Regions from separate parts of the Ferdinandcohnia sp. GQ5 genome, predicted to be linked through region 3. Evidence: riboswitches for the same ligand, from Rfam matches in the RefSeq annotation. Region 3 holds a riboswitch; each other region holds the start of a gene.
The links. A riboswitch is a leader RNA that binds a small molecule or an ion and turns the genes downstream of it on or off. The one in region 3 is predicted to bind thiamine pyrophosphate.
Positions count from the first base shown of each region.

Region 1 (7,167 bases), on a different contig from region 3:
GAATGACCGTAACCAAGATTGTAATGATGACCTCTATTATGGTCAAAGTGGTACTGGTACTACTAGTATTGGGACAGGAACTACTGGTACCGGTGGTGCTGGTGCGATGGGAACTGGAACAGCAGGCAGTGGTGCTGGAACAGGCGCTGGTGTTAATGGAGGTCCTGGTGCAGGTACTACTGGATATGATGGTTGTCGAGACGGAACTGGACTAGGGTCAAATAATCGCTAAACAAGAACATTTCTATTGGAGTTGCAACAATATTCATGAACGTGGATATTCCAATGGCCTGCCTTTAAGCATGCTTAAGGGGTCAGGCCATTGGTTTTCAGTAATTGTTAAGATCCTACCAACCCTGTTAAAGGGCTACTCGCTACTGCGTAATCTTTTTCCTCAATGCGTCCGGCCTCATAGCCTAGTCTTCCTGCTTCTAACGCAAGTTTGACAGCGAGTGCCATTTTTACTGGATCCTTTGCACCTGAAACAGCCGTATTTAACAGAACACCATCTGCTCCAAGTTCCATTGCATGAGCAACATCCTTTGGTGAACCAATTCCCGCATCAATAATGACCGGAACTTGAGATTGCTCAATAATAAATTTTAGATTTAACGGGTTAATAATTCCTTTACCTGAACCAATTGGACTTGCCCCCGGCATAATCGCATGTACACCGAGATCCTCTAATCGCTTAGCTAGCACTACATCATCTGACGTATACGGCAACACAATGAAACCTTCATTGAGAAGCATTTCCGATGCCTTCAACGTTTCGATTGGGTCTGGTAAAAGGGACCTGTCATCTCCTATAACCTCAACCTTAATCATGTCACACAATCCAGATGCTTTAGCTAGTTTCGCTATTCGAACCGCTTCCTCAGCAGTTTTAGCTCCTGCTGTATTTGGAAGAAGTGTATATTTCGTTAAGTCCAATTGCTCTAAAAAATTGGGCTGACTTTCTTCAAAAATGTTCATTCTTCTCACAGCAAACGTTAAAATTTCAGCATCTGAAACCTCAACAGCTTGCTTTTGAATTTCAAAAGATGGATATTTTCCTGTTCCTAATAAAAGTCTAGAATGGAATGTACGATTTGCTATTGTTAACATGATTATCCTCCTCCTACAAATTGGACGATTTCAATAATATCGCCATTTTTAAGTCTCATCGCTTTATAGTCATCTTTTTGAATAATATCCTCATTAATCTCTACAATCGCGATCCGATTTTCCAAGTTATAATGAGTCAAAAGCTTATCCACTGAATTTACTTCTTCAGGAAGTTCAACCTGCTCTCCGTTAAGTCTAATCTTCATGTTCTCACCTCCCTAAATCAACGTTTTTTGTCTTCGATCAATACGAAAAGCATCGATCCATTCCTGTTTTACCTCTTTATTTAAAATTAGGTCACGTATCATTTTCCCAGTTGCGGGGGCAAGGAGAATCCCATTTCGAAAATGGCCACAGGCAATCAAAATTTGTTCCTCCTCAGGGTGTCTGCCGATAAATGGATGCCCATCAAATGTGGTAGGTCTCAAACCAGATGTAAACCCTTCAATCTTCCAGTTAGCAGAGGAGGGGAGCATCATTTTCGCTTTATTAATTAAACTCTGAACACTATCAAGGCTAATCGATTCACTCCAGTCATCTGGAATCATCGTTGCTCCGATCACGAGTTTTCCGTTATTTCTTGGAACGATATAGGATTTGTCATGGAACACCGTGTGCTGCAATAGAGGTTTCTCGTGCTTAACAATGATACTTTCTCCTTTTACAGGTGACAGTTGTTCAGAGATTCCTAGATTCTGAAAAAGGTGATTACTATAGACACCAGTTGCTATAACGATGTGCTTTGCTTTGACATTGCCTTTAGCTGTTTTTACAATGTAGTTGTTATCATGTTTTTCGATTTCATAGACGTGACAGCTATCAAAAATAGAAGCACCAAGAACTAGGGCGCTTTTTGCAAAAGCCTCACACGTACTAGTCGGAATAACGTTCACATCATCTTTGATATAGGCAGCTCCTAAAACGTCATCGCTAATCCCTGGTTCCATACATTGGACTTCTTGCCCGCTCAGCTCTTTTACAGTTGGCTGCTTTAAAAGTGAATGGAGGTCTAGCATTTCATTTTCAGTGAATGCTAGCTTTAAAATGCCGCCATTTCGATATCCAATATCAATACCACTTAAATCAAAGAGTTCATCTTTTAATCGTATGTACTCAAGTTGACTCGATCTTGCAAAAGGGAAGAAGAGGGAAAAATCACCATCGCTTTCGGAATGAGCACCAAGCATGCCTGCAGCAGCTTTGGTTGTTTTCGCACCAATTTGCCCTCCATCAAATAGCGCAACATCCATTTGCGCATTGGCTAAATAATAAGCAATGGAGCAACCAATAATTCCACCACCAATAACAACTACTTCATACCTATTTTTCATGATGAATCGCCTCACTGAATGTTTTTATGATGGAATAAGGTTCATCTGTCGCAAAAATACTGGACATGATTGCCACACCATCGGCCCCAACTTCTTTGATAGATGGTAATGTTTCTAACGTAATGCCACCAATTGCATAAACAGGGATGCTCAGTTCTTTTTTCATTTGAAATAAAGGCTCAATCCCGTTTGGGGCTAGACCTTGTTTGCTCTTCGTTTCGAAACAATGGCCATATAGGATGTAATCTGCACCATTTGCCTCCGCTTCTTTTGCTTTTTCAAAGGAATGAACACTACAACCCACTCTCATTTGCGGTACACATTTTTTCACCATCTTTACAGGTAGGCTGTGTTCAGGTAAGTGAACAGTAGGTATATCCATACATAGTGCAACATCAAGTCGGTCATTGATGATGATCTTCTCTTTCTTCACACCGTTGTTTAGTAAATATTCGATTAAGGACACAATTTCGAGAACAGATTTTGATTTCTCTCGAATCTGCACGTAATCAATTACATCTTTAATCGCAATAATTTTTTCAGCAATAGCTTTTACGGATTGTCGATCATCCGTCACAGCAATTAATTTCATTGAACTACTCCTTTTCGTCTAACAACTTGCAGCGTAAAAAAGGAATATAACGGCTAAAGCACAACAAAAAACCACTCTCCAAAGTAGGAAAGTGGTTGATATGTATACACATAAAAAACGATTGCCTTAACCACATCCCTACGCAGGTACAAGCCTGTTCAGGTAATGAGGGTTTCAAAGTACACTACTTTTTTCTCAGCTCTTATCAAGAGTTCCCCTAGTGAAAATACAAAACTATTAACTTATAACCTAAAATTACCACAATTCCGTCCAATTGAAAAGGCATAAGTTTCCAATGGGTCAGAGGGACAGGTCCCTTGTCCCAGTTTCTTTGTTACCTCTGATGGCAATGTCTCAAATTAAATGGGAACTTACTAAACATTCGCAAATACCCGAATTCAGATATCCTCCTTGCTTGTCATCTGTTTTTCACCTAAAATAAAAGAATCTCTGGACGGCCTGAGTCTCTCTATATACAGATTCAGGCCTTCAGTTTGCATGTAAGAAAGGAACATCATGATATGAATTCATCTGAGTATTTTTATAGATTTCTAGAGCCGATATCCAAAGAATTAGCATTCCTAGCTGGGGAATTGGAACACTCCATTTTTACAAGTCCACGTACAATGTTAACTCATTCAAGGGTACTCGTTGAAAATATTCTGCAGCAAGTAATGGAATATGAAAAAATGAAAGAAGATCCTCGCATAACCCTAAAAGAAAGACTCACTCTTTTAGATAATGAAGGAATTCTAACATCAGAGATAAGGGATGCCCTTCATTTAGTTCGTCAACTAGGTAATCAAGCCTCACATGACAAGAGAAGGTTTCGTTATTCGGAAGCACTGTTATCATGGGAAGCAATTTACCAAATTGTGAGATGGTTTGTTGAAGTGTATAGCTCCTTAACAATCGAAGTACCAGCTTATCAGGATCCGACAACTCCAAAGGAAGAGCGTTACGATATTACCGAACTAGAGCTTCGGTTGAAATCACTAGAAGATGTATTAGTTGCTTCTATGAAAAAGGGAACACCCGATACGAAGGTTCAAAATGAGGTTGCAGTTACAACAGAAGTTACTCCATCAAAAATGGCAGAGCCGGGATATACAACGATTCGTACGATTGAGTATAAAGGGGATACGTTGGAAGTTCCATATTTTCTACGTGATGCTTTTTTGCTGCCACAACGATTTGATAAATCAGAGACTTTTTTAATTAGACTAGGTGCTGAGCAGCAAGCGCGTATTATGAGCGAATTACCAAGCAATCTCGAAGACTTGCATAAGTATGTTAAACGTTTTAATGAAAACAATGATAAACAATTCTTCGAGGAGTTAAAAATCTTTATTGAAGAAGAAAAGATTCGTAGAAAAGTAACTCTTGAACGACCAGGAGAACTGCTTTTATTTTACAAATCAGATTACATGATCCTAACAGATTCTCTTAAACAGATTCCTCTTATTAAAGACGAGTTTATAGGCGTACCCAGCCTTATTAAACAATTAAACGAAGATGGAATCCATACAGTTGGACAACTTCCGAAGGAGCTTGTGATTCTCGGAAAATATAAAAATGTTGGGGTTGTGAATGTAGCGAGATTGTTTAAGCAGTTGAAGGGGAAGTAAACCGAGAACATTCCGATGTTAGTGTCACACATAAAAAATTATGAGCCACCCGGACTGGGTGGCTTTTTTAGTAGTGGCAGTAAATCCGGAATAGTGGCAGTATTTCCAGTTAGCAACAGTAAACTCGGCGGATTCTCAGTAATAGAGTGATATATCCATTTTACTTTCTTCAATCTTTTCATCTCTTAAGACATAAAAACTATCATTTTGTTGCAATTTGCAACAAAATGTTTTCAATTTCGGAAATAGTCTCAAAAATTTACTAAAACCATAATAAAAATACGACAATATGAGTAAAAAAAAGAAGGAAATTATTATTTTTTGACGAATTTATAGGAGCAATCCATTAGAGTGGCGAATTATCCCTCATAAATATTCCATCAGCAGTGGAATAAATTATTCGATGAAATCAAAAAAAGGTGAGTGCATAAACATAAAATAATTTCATAAACATTCTTTATTTATTAATTTTTGTCGGATAGTTTCCTAAGATGATTCTTCTAACCAGAAACAGGGGGAATAATGTGTTTAATTATATAGAAACCTTATTATTAAATTTGCTTTTTTTGGTCGTTTTTATTTTGTTTATTCCTCATATCATTGAAACAAATGTTAAGAATTTGTCATGCCAACTAAAAAAGGGAATACAATTAATTTCGGTCATCATAGCCATGATTAGTTGTATGCTATTTCCGTTTCATATTGGTGATGAGATTATCTTGGATTTACGGACGGTTGCCATTATGGTTGGTGGTTTATACCTTGGGAGAAAAGCTAGTGTCACTTTAGTCGTTATTTTTCTAATCATTCGTCTTTATTTAGGAGAATTCGGAATTGGTTTTTATGCATCAGCCATTGCAAGTTTAATCATTTTATCTGTTATATTTCTAATTCGAAATATTTTTGATAGAGCTTCAAAGCATAGAAGAATCCTTATTGCATGTAGTTTTTCGTTCTTTATTTGTACATTTGTTTTAGTCATACGATTTTTGCTTGGACATTTACATGTGTCTGATTATAAGGTAATTATCACATTTTTCTTAGTTCATCTAATAAGTACATTCTTTATTGTGTATTTCTCTGAAATGCTACAAGAGAGCTCCTACACGAATATGCAAGTTATCAAAGCTGAGAAATTAGAGGTAGTTAGTCACCTTGCGTCAAGTATTTCTCATGAAGTCAGAAATCCGCTTACCGTAGTGAAAGGCATTTTACAGATGTTATATAAAAATGAATGGGACGAAGAGAAGAGAAATCAGTTCATCGAAATCTCTCTCCAAGAAATTGACCGAGCAAATGATATTATTGGAAACTATTTAACTTTTGCAAAATCCGTACATGAAGAACATATAATCGTAAATCTTGAGCAAGAACTCCAACGTTCGATAAATGTGATTACACCAATGGCAAATATGAACTGTGTTGATATCCATACCATGATTGAACCAATTCGTATGAAAGGAGATCCTCAACTTTTACAACAATGCTTCTTAAATATTACAAAAAATTGTATTGAAGCGATGCCAAACGGTGGAAATCTTTTTATACGTACAGAAGAAATGGTTGATGGTGTGGTTATTGAGATCAAAGATACTGGAGAAGGAATGTCAGACGAACAGCTTAATCGTTTAGGAGAGCCGTTTTTTACGACGAAAGGAAGAGAGGGTACTGGCCTGGGTATGATGGCGGTCATAAAAATCATAAAACTCATGAAAGGAAAATTAGATGTTACCAGCAAAAAAAACGAGGGGACACTATTCCGGATCTACTTTCCTCACCCCTAGTTCGGAGCAGGTTGCCTGACCCATATCTAGCTTGAATACAGAGAGTTAGCAGTTCTGCAATTTCCATAAATGGATGCAGAGCTGTTTTTTTGACGGCATCATTTCTTCTTTACTTCCAAGGAATATCTGGAAATTATCCTTGTAGTTTTTTTCTTCTATGCTATACTTTGATGTGTTTGATTTAACATCAAGAAGGAGGAAAAAATGAAACAATATCCATTGTTCCGCTATCTTTACATTTTTTATTCATTTGTATTTTTACTCCATACAATTAATATTTTTATAGATAGTGAGACAATCAATTACATACTCGGAGTACTTGCTATTATCATGCTCATTGTGTCATTTCCTTTAGCATCAGGGCTTTTCAAAATTCTTGGGGGAGCTTTTCTATTTATCGGAGGATATTTATTCTTTACAACAGGTCAGTCCTTTCATATTATTCCTAGTTTATTAACTTCGAATTTATCTCTATTGACATTACTAGCCATGCTGCCTTGGATGAATAGCATCGTAAGAAGTGGAAGATTTGATCGGAATATGAATCTACTAATGAGAGTGAACGTCTCAGATTTAGGGAAACTATACCCAAGAAGCTCACTCATTACGCATATTCTTGCGGCCTTTTTAAATCTATCTGCTGCAACCATCTCTCAAGATGTTCTTAAGAGTACATTATCATCTTTTAGTAAAGAAATTCGTAATTCGTTTATCACAACAGCTTC
Region 1 covers NZ_JCAXEW010000001.1:377,656-384,822, reverse strand. The annotation lists gene AC6CHV_RS01775 (hypothetical protein) at 1-232, shown strand, start outside; gene AC6CHV_RS01770 (thiazole synthase) at 340-1,107, opposite strand; gene thiS (sulfur carrier protein ThiS) at 1,110-1,313, opposite strand; gene thiO (glycine oxidase ThiO) at 1,326-2,438, opposite strand; gene AC6CHV_RS01755 (thiamine phosphate synthase) at 2,428-3,030, opposite strand; TPP riboswitch at 3,149-3,259, opposite strand; gene AC6CHV_RS01750 (DUF4145 domain-containing protein) at 3,552-4,658, shown strand; gene AC6CHV_RS01745 (ATP-binding protein) at 5,183-6,442, shown strand; gene AC6CHV_RS01740 (hypothetical protein) at 6,647-7,167, shown strand, end outside.
Region 1: another riboswitch for thiamine pyrophosphate. It lies ahead of AC6CHV_RS01755 (thiamine phosphate synthase); the one in region 3 lies ahead of thiC (phosphomethylpyrimidine synthase ThiC).

Region 2 (7,167 bases), 170 kb from region 3:
AAAGGAAATGGAATGATGTGATTTAGTGGGGTAGATTAGATAGAAATAGTGGGACGCGGGACCTGTCCCTCTGTCCCAAGTTGTGGTAAGATGGACAAGCTAAATTGTACGAAGTAAGGGAGATGATGATTGAATGATGCAGGAGTTTATTGAAGTTATTAATGGACGGGAGAACAATTTGAAAAATGTTCATGTTCAGATTCCGAAGGGGAAAATTACGATTTTTACCGGGGTTTCTGGTTCTGGGAAGTCATCGATTGTATTTGATACGATAGCACAGGAGGCAGGTCGTCAGCTAAATGAGACTTTTAGTAGTTTTGCCCGTCAGTTTCTGCCGAAATACGGCCGGCCTGAGGCGGATGAAATTAATAATCTTTCCACTGCAATTATAGTTGACCAGAAACGTCTTGGTGGTAATGCAAGATCAACTCTTGGGACGGTTACTGACATTCATCCTTTGTTACGACTTCTTTTTTCACGGTTTGCACAACCAAGCATTGGCTGGAGTAATGCATATTCCTTTAATGATCCACTTGGGATGTGCCCACATTGTGAGGGGATTGGTAGAACGATTACGTTAAACCTCGAAGCTGCGTTAGATAAAGAAAAGTCCTTAAATGAAGGAGCGATTTTACTTCCGGGGTTTGGTCCAGGGACATGGCAATGGAAAGCATATGCGGAGTCTGGATTCTTCGACAACGATAAGAAAATAAAGGATTATACCAAGGAAGAGTTTGAAAAGCTCGTTTATGCCGGTGAGGAAAAAATCGTCGTTAATTATATGAATGGTGAGATTAACACAACGTATGAGGGCTTGGCCGTTAAATTTATGAGACAAAATGTGAATCGAGATAAAGATACATCGAAAGCTGCTGAGAAAAAGCTGAAAGAATTTACGACAACTGGCAAATGCCCTAACTGCCAAGGGACACGGTACAATGAGAAGGTCTTGTCTTCAACTTTCAAAGGTTATTCCATTTATGACCTGACATCCATGCAACTCGATGAATTAATGGATGTTCTTCAAAGCTTTGATGAACCAAGTGTGAAACCAATTGTAGACGGGGTTGCAGAACGTGTTAAAAATCTTTGCGACATTGGACTAAGTTATTTGACCTTAACAAGGGAAACACCTACTCTATCTGGTGGAGAGTCTCAGCGTGTAAAAATGGTGAAATATTTGTCCAGTAACCTAACTGGATTAATGTACATATTTGATGAACCAAGTACAGGACTACATCCACGTGATGTCTACCGATTAAATGAATTACTAGTAAAGTTAAGAGATAAGGGAAATACGGTTTTAGTTGTGGAGCATGACCCTGATGTTATTCAAATTGCAGACCATATCATCGATGTTGGTCCAAATGCAGGTACTGGTGGAGGACATATCATGTATAGTGGAAGTTATCAGGGGTTATTATCTTCTGATACACTTACTGCTCAGTTTTTAAACAAGAAAATGGAAATTAAAACAAATCCCAGACCTGTTAATGAGTTTTTGGAAAGTAAAAAAAGTAGCCTCCACAATTTGAAAAATGTGAGCATTCGCGTGCCAATCGGAGTTTTTACTGTTGTTACGGGGGTAGCGGGTTCTGGTAAAAGTACGCTTGTAAACGAGGTTTTTGCAAAGGATTTTCCAGATTCCATTCGTATAGACCAAAGCCAGGTTCATGGTAACATACGATCCAATCCGGCAACCTTCTCCGGTATTATGAATTCGATTCGAAAAGCATTTTCAGAAGCGAACAATGTGGAGAGTGGATTATTCAGCTATAATTCAAAAGGTGCTTGTGAAACATGTGGTGGAACAGGAACGGTAGAGCTTAACTTATCCTTCATGGATAAAATGGAAATGGAATGCAGTGAATGTCACGGAGATCGTTACAAACAGGAGGTCCTTCAATACCTGTACAAAGGAAAAAATATTGTAGAGGTTATGGATATGTCTGTAGCAGAAGCTGTGGAGTTTTTTGAAGCCAAAGATATCAAGCGCCAATTGACAAGTATGGCGACTGTTGGACTTGGATATTTGTCTTTAGGCCAACCACTAAACACATTATCTGGTGGAGAGAGTCAACGACTGAAGCTCGCAAAAGAGATAAATAAAAAGGGGAATATCTATATTTTAGATGAACCGACAACCGGACTGCATCTGTCCGATGTTTCCAATATTCTAGCGATTATCGAAAAATTAGTTGAAAAGGGTAATACAGTTATTGTCATAGAACATAACCTAGACGTCATACGAAATAGTGATTGGATTATTGATTTAGGTCCAGATGGAGGTACAGGTGGTGGAGAAATTTTATATGAAGGGCCACCTGGAGGACTAAAAAATTGTGAACGATCAATAACAGCTAAGTATATTTAAAGAAAAGAAGAGGTGCCTAAACCCTGTATACTTAAGGGTTCATGTGCCTTTTTTAAATGAATAACGAAAGGACGCATCAGTAGCCAAGGTGGATAATGATCCTGTTTCTATACAATTAGATTGAATAAAAGTAAGTTGCACTCATACTCATTTAATGAGGTGATGTTATGGATTATAATAATTTTAAATCAATTAAAGATTATGGCTTCGAAGGTTATATTCCGGTTACTGAATTGATGCAAAATCACTCTATCGTTCCACATAATAAAGGGGTTTATATGGTGCTTTATACCCCTGATGATTCACCAGAGTTTTTAACAGAAGGTACGGGTGGTTATTTTAAAGGGAAAGATCCGAATGTTCCAGTAGAAAAATTAAATGAAAGTTGGATAAAGAATACGAAAGTAATCTATATCGGGAAAGCCGGTGGTGGAAAAAGCTCTGCAACTTTGAATTCAAGAATAAAACAGTTGTTAAAATTTGGTAGTGGGAAAAATGCAAGCCACTACGGTGGTAGGGTTATTTGGCAAATAGAGGATATTAATCATTTGATTGTTTGTTGGAAGGAACTAACCGTTGAGGATCCTAATGATGTAAAAAATCAACTGATTAAGGGTTTTAAAAAAATACATAGAAAGAGGCCATTCGCCAATATGGTTGATTAATCTTAATTTCGTGAGTAATGTTCATTAATATATGGAGTAGTTTAAAAAAAAGGAACCGGGAGGATTATTGTTAATCCTCTCCTTTTTTTGTATCGGTTTTAACAGGAGTGGTAAAAAGTGGATGGAAAAATGAAACTAAATCGAGTTTTATTCGTATATAAGGTATAAGAAAAAACGATCCTTTGCCAAATTAAGATTTCATTAGGCGGTGGTGTATTGAAAAATCTTGTAGACGATATAAAAACAAATTTAAGGAAGCTAAGGAGTAACATAAGTAAAGAACAAGCAAAAAAACTTGATTTAAATAAATGTGAAAGAGTGGTTGAAAAGCTGGATTCTTTATCGACGAATTGTGAGGAATGTCGAGAACATCTAGTTGATTTAAAGAAACATTTTATGGGGTTAGAAGCAAAAATAGATAGTATTGAGCAAGAATGTAAACAGCATAAACAAGTCATTCAAGGAATTGTTTCACATCTTCAGAAGAAGCATAAGTTGGTATCAGAAGGATTTTATCTATCATTATATATGTCCATTGGTATGAGTTTAGGTGTAGTGTTTGGATTAACAATAATTGACAACTTTGCGTTAGGTATATCGTTTGGTATGAGCATGGGTATTGCCATTGGTGCTGGTTTGGATGCAGATGCTAAGAAAAAAGGTAACACAATATAGTCGATCGAACACTTACAAATGTGAGTGTTTTTTGTTTGCATTAGGTGAGGATTGCTTAAAAAAGAATTTGAACTTCCTTAAATGTTACTGGAAAATTTTATGATATACTAGTTTGGTAGAGGAGGCAGTGTAATGAAAAATAAACAGCGTTTACAAATTGTAATAATTATCATAGCATTATTCTCGTTGGTTGCATGTAGTAATTCAACGGATGAGGCAAATGCTAAACCAGAAAATGAAGAATCAGAAACTAGCACCGATCTAAAAACAGAGGAAAAACCGGCTACCGATGAGGAGCCAGGTGAAATAGTTAAATCTGAGAGTCCTGAACATACTCAGATTAAAAACAAAGATGTGACATCTAAAGAACCATCAACGAATGAAAATGAAGAGTCATCGAAGTCTAGTGACAACAAAGAAATAAACCAAGGTATGAAGGATACATATCTCAAAGAATTAAATGAATTGGAAGAAGCAGATAGAAACGCCGAAGATACAACAACAATGGCAGAATTAGAAGAACAAGAGGCGGCAAGGTATAAAAAGTGGGATCAGAAATTGAACGAAATTTATGGTGTATTGAATGAACAGCTTGATTCTGAACAGATGGATCAATTACGAGAAGAACAGCGGAATTGGATTAAATATAGAGATGAAACTGCAAAAGAATCTTCACTGAAATATAAAGGTGGCTCGACGGAAACCTTAGAATATGTTGCTACCAAAGCAAGTCTAACTAGGGAAAGATGCTATGCGTTGGTTGCAAAGTATATGAAATGATTGTTTTTATTGGGGTAAGCTCGGAGTAGGACAATGACTCAAGCGGGACAATGGACATGAATAGTTGCCTTTTCATAGCCACTATGATTAACTAGTATCTAGTAACTTAATAATCTAACAATTCGACTAGGGGAGCATTTTTGTGCTGAGAGATAGAAGAAATATCGACCCTTTGAACCTGATCTAGGTAACACTAGCGTAGGGAAGTGGAGTTGGCACGTTATGTTTAGACTGAACGATTTTATATTGCCTAACCCATTCCTAGCAAACTAGTGATGGGTTTTTGTTTTTTTATCTCCCCAAGGTCAAATGGAGAGAGGGGACAAGAAAGTGAGTAGTCTTTTTACAGATCGTTTATGGAATCGAGTGGAGCCTATCTGGAATTCGTATTTGGAGCATCCATTTGTGAAAGGGATTGGCGAGGGTTGGTTGGATAAGGATAAGTTTAAGCATTATATGAAGCAGGATTATGTGTACCTGATTGAATATTGCCGTCTATTTGCATTAGGGAGTGCAAAAGCTCCAGATTTAAAAACGATGTCCATATTTGCAAACCTTTTGCATGGGACATTAGAGATGGAAATGGATCTTCACCGCCAATATGCCGCAAAATTTGGAATATCAGCTGAAGAGCTTGAGGCAACAAAGCCTTCATCAACTACAACTTCTTACACAAGTTACATGTTGAATGTGGCGCAGCTCGGTGGTGTAGATAATGTTGTCGCAGCAGTCCTTGCTTGTGCTTGGAGCTATAACTTTATTGGAAAAGAGCTCGTAACATGGCATGGAGCTGTTGAACATGAATTTTATGGTGAATGGGTGAAAATGTATTCATCCGATGAGTTTACTGCCTTGGCGGAAGATTGTAAGACGCTAATCAATGAAATCGCAAGCGAAAAACCGGAACGAGATTTAGCTGTACTTGAAGAAATCGTCGTCAAAACCAGTTTGTTTGAGTATATGTTCTGGGATATGGCTGAAAACCTTGAGGAGTGGCCAATTAAACTGTAAGGACATGGGGACAGAGGGACAAAGAACCTCTGTCCCCCTATATTATCGACCTTTACTGTTGGAGTTATAGTCAGTTTTTAACCATGCAATTGGGCTCATATTTACCTTGTTTGCACCTGCATATTTTGTAAGTGTTGGAACAACGCTGTCTAAAGGAACCACGGTATACGTATAAGGGAGTTTCTCGTCATAGTTATATTCAAAGGTAAATGGATCAGTAGGTGGATTCATTTTACTCATATTTTCACTTCCAACAATATGAGAAGACCATGCCCAATTTCCGATTGTTGATTTGTCATACCATATAAATCCTGTTGTAAACAGATTTTCACCATTATTGTCCCAGCTGCTTCCTGTATACGTGCCATATTGGTTGGTAATTTTTGAGTTTACAATTAAGTTTCTATTATAAGCTGCTTGGAATAACTCAGCCCATTGGGCGTCCATATTTTTAGTATCTAATCCCTGAATCTCTGCACCAATGATTGGCTCGTTAATGTCATTGAATACAGATGTATCTGCTGCAATCGAGGCTCCATTTCTAGCATTTAGTGCCCGTGAAAGTGTATCTGTTCCAAATTCAGCAATTGCCGAGACATTCTCTAAAATCGCTTGATGAGAGGAATTGTCCAAATACAAGTTGTACGCATGACCAGAACCTTGGCGTATCATAGGAATTCTCTGTCCAACATTGGTATAGGTATTATAAGCGAGTGTTAAACGTATTCTTTGATTGCCATCCTTTATCTCATCGCCACTACTAGACACATAATTCACATAGTCTTTATCACCTGAACCTGATAAATGCACCTTACTGTGATACGCAGCATAGGCCATGATTTGTTCTTTAGTGGCACCTTCATTTCGCATGTTGTAATACACACTATCGGAATTCAGTTCATTTGAAGCATATTTCTCTTCCATAAATTGAATCGTTTGATAAATATCAGTGTCTGTTGAGGGATTTTCATCTGCAGGTAATCCGAATTCAGACCAGGAAATGGTGATGTTGGAGCCACCGTTCTCTGTATCAATTAATCCATCCGCTGCAATTGGAAATTTGCAATGGTCAATCCATACATTGTTGGCACCATTTATTTTAATATAAGTCCAGCCTACTTCCTTGTGTTTTCCTGTATCATCCCATTGCCACATGCCATCAAAGTTCAGATTACGAATGACGATATCGTTCGTAGACCGTTGTAATTTTAACTCGACAGATCTTATCGTTTTTCCTTTTTTTGAAAAAATCGTGAGTCCTTCAATATTATCAATATTTAGTTGTGAAACACCAGAAGCTTCTATTTTTGGATTGGTAAATCCGTTCATAGGATCTCGATATTTCGTAATGAAACGAAACTTCTTTGTTTCCTCAGAACTCAGATTTAGATTCTTCCACCCAAAATTTAAGTCCTTAGCGATTTCAATTACTTTCACACTTCCAGCTTGTGCATCCAAAATGGCCTGTAAAAACTCTCTTTCTGTTTTGACCTGTCGATAATAGGGTGTATCAATGTATTCACTTCGGTCATTCACCCCTATTGAGGCATAACCAGAAACAGATAGAAAACTACTGTCATAATCTTTCATATACCTAATAGTGTTGGGAATCGAATCGATTGCTGCAGCGTGAGCCGTACCATTTCCGGTCAAGAAAAATGG
Region 2 covers NZ_JCAXEW010000002.1:410,792-417,958, reverse strand. The annotation lists gene AC6CHV_RS04105 (ATP-binding cassette domain-containing protein) at 134-2,374, shown strand; gene AC6CHV_RS04100 (hypothetical protein) at 2,542-3,039, shown strand; gene AC6CHV_RS04095 (glycine zipper domain-containing protein) at 3,256-3,714, shown strand; gene AC6CHV_RS04090 (lysozyme inhibitor LprI family protein) at 3,847-4,494, shown strand; TPP riboswitch at 4,613-4,716, shown strand; gene tenA (thiaminase II) at 4,825-5,505, shown strand; gene AC6CHV_RS04080 (pectate lyase family protein) at 5,548-7,167, opposite strand, start outside.
Region 2: another riboswitch for thiamine pyrophosphate. It lies ahead of tenA (thiaminase II); the one in region 3 lies ahead of thiC (phosphomethylpyrimidine synthase ThiC).

Region 3 (7,167 bases):
CTTCTTTATTTTATGACATTTATTTCAAGTATTAGCCTTTGATATCTACATTGTTTAAACTCTTTTAAATGTTTCTCCAACAAGCAAGGAGATCCTTTAGTTGATTAATCTCTCATCTTTAGGAACTTCAACGTAAAACTCCTAACTACAAGAGTTATTGATATAATGTACCACCAGATTCCTTAAACTCTTCAGCTTTTTCCTTCATTCCTTTTTCTATTGCTTCTAATGTATCAAGCTTGTTTTCTTTCGCGTAATTACGAATATCTTGAGAAATCCTCATACTACAAAATTTTGGTCCACACATTGAGCAGAAATGGGCTGTTTTTGCACCTTCTGCAGGTAACGTTTCATCATGATATTCTAAAGCGCGTTCAGGATCCAATGATAAATTAAACTGATCTTTCCATCTGAATTCAAAACGGGCTTTTGATAAGGCATCATCTCTTTTGTGCGCGCCTGGATGCCCTTTCGCTAAATCAGCAGCATGGGCAGCTATTTTATAAGTTATAACACCTTCACGTACATCATCTCGGTTTGGTAAACCTAAGTGTTCTTTTGGTGTAACATAACATAGCATAGCCGTACCAAACCAACCAATCATGGCTGCGCCTATTGCAGAAGTAATATGATCATAGCCAGGGGCTATATCAGTTGTAAGTGGACCTAGAGTATAGAACGGAGCTTCCTTACAAACCTCAAGTTGTTTGTCCATGTTTTCTTTAATAAGGTGCATTGGTACGTGACCAGGACCTTCAACCATTACCTGTACATCATGCTCCCAAGCAATTTTTGTTAGTTCTCCAAGAGTTTCTAATTCCGCAAATTGCGCTTCATCATTAGCATCAGCAATTGAACCAGGACGTAGACCATCTCCTAAAGAGAATGCAACATCATAAGTTTTCATGATTTCACAGATTTCATCAAAATGAGTATATAAAAAGTTTTCTTTGTGGTGGTGAAGACACCATTGTGCCATAATAGATCCACCCCGGGATACAATACCTGTTAAACGTTTGGCTGTTAACGGGACATATCGCAAAAGAACACCAGCATGAATGGTGAAGTAATCCACGCCTTGCTCGGCTTGCTCAATCAAAGTATCACGGTAAACCTCCCAAGTAAGGTCTTCGGCAACACCATTTACCTTTTCAAGTGCTTGGTAGATAGGAACGGTTCCTACAGGAACAGCTGAATTGCGAATAATCCATTCCCTTGTTGTATGAATGTTTTTCCCTGTTGATAGGTCCATAATAGTATCAGCACCCCATCGTGTAGCCCATGTCATTTTTTCGACCTCTTCTTCGATGGAGGATGAAACAGCAGAATTCCCAATATTTGCATTGATTTTAACATGGAAATTACGTCCTATAATCATAGGCTCTGCCTCTAGATGATTGATATTAGAAGGGATTATTGCTCGACCTCTTGCAACTTCTTCACGCACAAATTCAGGTTTCATATTTTCCCTTAATGCGATAAATTCCATCTCAGGAGTGATGATGCCCTTCCTTGCATAATGAAGCTGTGTGACATTTCTACCTTTTTTGGCACGTAATGGTTTACGCTTTAAACCTGGGAACACATTATTTTTAGCACGTGGGTCATTCTCGTCCTTATATCCATTGTCTGTAGCCTTAACTTTTCTTCCTTCATATTCCTCAACATCTCCTCGTTCATGGATCCATGTGCTTCGAAGAGGAGGCAGACCTTTTGTAATATCAGCTGAATAATTAGCATCCGTATAAGGTCCGCTTGTATCATAGACACGAACTGGTTGATTTTCTTCTTCACCAAAGGCGCCCGTTGTAGGACTTAGTTTAATTTCACGCATTGGTACCTTGATATCAGGTCTTGAGCCTTCAACATAAACTTTTTTACTACCTGAAAAACTAGACATGATGGAAATGTTTTTTTCGTTTAAAGAAGTTGTTGACATAGAGTAAATCTCTCCCATTTTTTAAATTAAAGGACGAGCTCTAGACAATAAAAGCGGAATTAAAGAAATGAATTAAATAAAAAAAGCCGAATCCAAAAAGGATGGACCGGCTTTGTATGTAGAAGTTTATTCAATACATGAATTATTTTTTCTAACTTCCCCACGCTAGTATTATCTAGATCAGGTCCAAAGGGTCAAGAAACTTCAACGTGTTTCCCTCTCAGCCCAACTTATTGGACTCCCCTAGTTATTTCTATTCAATTTTGTATTAGTATACATGAGATTTAAGTAAAATAAAAGTAGCAATAAATAAATATAAAAATAAAAACCATTTGGTTTAGAGACGGACAGCAATAGGTTTGCTTAGGAAGAAAAAGAAGTATATAAGGTCATTTATCTTAGAAAAGACATCCCGAGATTTTTGTCCTATCCCAGAAAAGAAAATATAATACATAAAATACTAAATGCTGCGCATCATGCTCCCTAATTAGGGTTTATGCAACCATGGAATTTTATTTTAGTTACTTCAAATGAAAATAAAGAAAAGTTAATTTGGGCAGCTGATAAGGAAAGAAAAGCATTGACTATTCATTATGAGTAGAAAAAGAAAGCTACAAGAATCTCCTGGACGTAGATTTATAAGTAAGCGTAAAATAGGTCCCACCTGTTTAGCAGATGGGGCCAATTTTACACTTGCTTGTATTATTACTCATCAATTTGTTTTGAATTTTTACGAATAACTCCAATTCCCCAAAGGAGCAAGGGAATACCTATCATATTTATGGGGAGAACAAATGGAAGCCAATATTTTTCAAGATAAGAAACTGAAGCTGCATTATTATTAGGATAAATCAAAGAAAGTACTATTGAAGCTATTGCTACAAACCAAATAACCTTTCGCCAATCCTTTATATTTAGCCATTGTGCTATACCATAACTAGATACGAATAGGTAAATGGACAATTTTATAAATATACTGAAGATCCATATAACAGTCACAATTATTTCTAAATTTTGTATGAATTGCATAAGCGATATATATCTCGCCATCTCAAAAAATGGATACCATAGTCTTGAAGACAAATCTGCTCCAAATACCATTAGAATTTCTAGCGTTGAAATAGTCACTAAAATAGCTACAACTCCTACACCCCATACAGCCCATGTTACTCCTTTTTTCGGTTCTTCTGTAAAAGAGAGTAGCATCATTATTAAAACCGACTCACCATAAAACGATACAGGCGTTAAAGCTCCTTGTAAAATCGATTTTAGTCCTGAGTCAGTATAAACAGGTAGAATCTTATCCCATTCTATATTATTAAAATTAAGCAACAGAGTAATAATAACCATTACAAATATCAAAGGGCCCATGATTTCACTACACCGGCCAATGCCTTCAATCCCCCCTATGTAATTCACATAAATTACTAAAAGTAATAAAAGTACAATTAAAATAAACAACGGGGTTTTCGTAAATAAAGTCATTTGGATAATTTCAGATGATTGACGAAAAATAACTCCTATTACAGAAAGCCAATGGATAAAATATGGAATTACTATTATTCTCCCTAACCATTTCCCTAATATGCTTTGACTAAACTGAATGAATGTTTGGTTAGGATAGAGAAGACTTAGTTTTCCAGCAGCAAAGGTGATTCCTATTCCTGCTAACCCAGCAAGAACAAATGAAATCCAAGCGTCCTGCTTTGCTTCTTCAATAGCAGGTGATTGTGTTAATAACAAAACCATTCCAATTTCTAGAGATGCAATCATCCAAAATATTTGATACTTGGAAATCTTCATTTCTGGATCTCACTTTCTTTCAAATGTAATGGAGAACCAGTTACCCCAGTTCGATCAATACGTATATCCACTTTAACTGTAATACCTGCATCTGAGAATCTCTTACTCCAATCCTTTTTCCATATTTTCCATTTTTGAGGGTATTTCTTATGAACAGATTGTCCAAAACCCAAAATATCTGTTTTATATTCTTTTTGAACTTTTGTGATGGTACTGATCATATGATCTTGCAAATTCTTATTGAATGAACGTTCTATGATTTGAAGATTCTTCGGCTGCTTTAGGTCTAATACTGTATTATTTTCACGAACAACCCCTGTTCCGGAAAGCGTTATAAGAAATTCCACTCGATCATTTTGTATATTGGGTTGAATCTTACTTTTAAAATTCATACCCAGTATACCTACATTTCCTTTTTCCCCTAATAAATTTGTGGTGAAATTATGAGTATTTAACTTGTTAATTAACCACAATCTATCAACTGCCTCGCGATAGGACAAAAATCCAACTAACTCAAGATCCTGATTAAAAATAGCTCTTCCACCAAGCTGGAAGGTCTCAGTATCCTTTTCTTTCTCCTTTTTAGAACTAATAATTTCAAGAATCGGTACTGTCGGACTAATTCCCTCTGAACTCGCACCTTCCAAAAAATCCTTAAACGTAGTGCTTTCTGGTCCCGCTGTACTTTGGAACATTTTCATTGCAGCAGTAGAAGGCATATTTTCCATCTTGTACTGGACCTCCAGAAAATCCAATGCATCCCCGTTTTTTAAAACAAAAAAGTTTGTTCGTATGGGAAGTTCAGGTTCTCGACTGTATACATCAAGGATGTTCGATACCCCATTTCTGGCTAAGCGTTCCCCAATGATAATGACCTTCTGATGACTTAGAAAAACTTTCCTTGAGAGCTTTCTTTGCAAATTCTGAGTTACATCCAAAAGACTTTTCCCTGTCGCTGTTTCAACTATGTATCCTTTGCCTTGACCACTACTTTTCTCACCAACTTCCCCAGGAACCACAATCTGAGCACTGCCAATATAATCTCCATCTTCATTTTGGTCGAATCCCCACCCCAATATGATTGCCTGATCGTTTATTTCTCTTTCATCCCAGCATCCAGTAGTTAAAAACATACAAACTAGTATAATAAGAATTATTTTTAATCTTTTGATCATCTCATCATTCGTTCCTTCCTTCAGGTTTTCGTCCGTCGCCCTTCAGGAATACGGGTTTTATCTTGACCAGCTACCATTATAGGTCTGCGATGCATGCTCCATCTAGGTGCTCGTACTAAAACATCTTTTAGATATTTTGGATTTTGCGGGGCAATCGGACTTAAATAGGGAACCCCAAAGGATCGAAGATGAACGAGATGAATTAGGATGGCAATCATTCCTAGAATGACCCCATAGAGACCAAACAGTCCTGCCAGGATAAGTATAGGAAAGCGAAGGAGCCTGTATGCAGTGCCGAAATTATAGCGCGGTACCGCGAATGATGCTATTCCTGTGGCTGCTACCACAATAACCATGGGAGCAGAGATAATACCAGCTTGCACAGCAGCTTCCCCTATAACAAGCGCTCCTACAATACTAACAGCTGAACCAATTGACTTAGGAAGCCGTATCCCAGCTTCACGTAAAGCTTCGAACATTAGCTCCATCATAATAGCTTCAAATAACACTGGAAATGGGACATCCTCTCGTGCAGATGCTATACTTATTAACAAATTCGTTGGAATTAACTGTGGGTGAAAAGTTATTACTGCAACATAAATAGAGGGTAGCAGCAATGAAATATTGAATAAAATATAGCGAATCCAGCGAATAAAGGTTACATAAATAAACCTTTCATAGTAGTCTTCAGCGGCCTGCAACCCCGACCAAAAGGTCATGGGAACAATCAGAACAAATGGAGTATTGTCCACCAATATGGATACTTTCCCTTCCAGTAAACTGCCGCAAACGATATCGGGGCGCTCGGTGTTTTGAACTTGCGGAAATGGAGAAAAAGGAAAATCCTCAACAAACTCTTCAATAAAACCAGTCTCGATTACTCCATCAATTTCAATTGACTCTAGTCTCACAGAATCACTTGCAATTTTTTCAATATATACAATTGCTACATCCGTTTTTGAAAGTTTGCCAATTGTAAATGACTCTATTTTCAATCTAGGGCTTCTAATTCGTCTTCGGATTAAGCTCGTATTTACACGTAATGTTTCTGTAAACCCGTCTCTTGGACCACGTATGACGGATTCGGAGGAAGGCTCTTCAATAGACCGTTTTTCGAAACCTTTTAAATCCGCAAGTAAAGCAATTGTTTCTCCCTCGATTAAAATAGCGACATTTGCCGTTAATATCCCATCAATTAATTCATTTACATTCTTGGTTGATTTTATTTGAGCAACCTGGCGAAGCCGATTTTCAACAAATTCTTCAAATATAAATACTTCACATTTTTTGTCAGATGACCTAACAGGATTTAACATCATCTCATCGAGAGGTTTTGTGTCACATAAACCATCAATATAAACAAAAAGGATTTTTGTTTTATCGTTTATAGGTACAACACGAAACACAACATCAGAACATTGATGAAAAATATCTCGCAAAAAACCTTCATTAGCTGAAAGGTCTGAACTTATTAGTTTACCTGGTTCTTCATTAGAAAAGGAATCCATCTTTTCTGAAAACTTATCTTCTTTTCTTTTTCTTAAGTTTTGAAGGAATTTCATGACCAGTCATCTCCTCCTGTGGTATAGTTTTGCAGAAAAGAGATGAATTATACTGGTTTGATTTTGTTCAGTTAAAATATGGTTGAAGTTCATATTTCTCCATTAAAAGCTTTATTTTTTACTTATGGTAAACAGCAAATAACCCCCACCTGTATGTCAGATGGGGATTTAGTGTATATAACTGGTTAAAAGTAATACAAGAAACTGGAAAATTTGTTGACCAAGGTAATAATTGATCTAAGGCATTTTCGTCTGTCATATCCATGTTGGGAAGTTGCTGAAATAGATAGCGAAAATAATAGTATGGATTTAATCCATTTCTAAAGCTGGCTCCACTTTATAAATAATTGCACTTGCCCATGCACCTTGAGGTCTATTACTTTTTACCGGTTTTTCCTTCCAATCACAACTCGTTTGATGAGAGCTCACTTCGATTAATGTGAATCTCTTTCATACCAAATGAATAAGCCATTGTTTAATGGCGTTGCATTTCTTTCCTGCATTCTTTTCCTATCTATAATATGGCTTTAATTTATTAGGTTTCTTTCGATTTACAAGTTTTTACTGGTAACCGAACTTCTACTGTGGTACCTTCATTTTCTTTACTTTTTACTTTTATTGACCCGTTATGTTCCCGAACAATTCTAAAACATATCATTAAACCTAAACCTGTACCCTTTTCTTTATT
Region 3 covers NZ_JCAXEW010000002.1:237,157-244,323, forward strand. The annotation lists gene thiC (phosphomethylpyrimidine synthase ThiC) at 155-1,939, opposite strand; TPP riboswitch at 2,080-2,194, opposite strand; gene AC6CHV_RS03170 (endospore germination permease) at 2,645-3,742, opposite strand; gene AC6CHV_RS03175 (Ger(x)C family spore germination protein) at 3,739-4,917, opposite strand; gene AC6CHV_RS03180 (spore germination protein) at 4,938-6,479, opposite strand; partial or broken gene AC6CHV_RS03185 (hypothetical protein) at 6,598-6,786, opposite strand; gene AC6CHV_RS03190 (EAL domain-containing protein) at 7,015-7,167, opposite strand, start outside.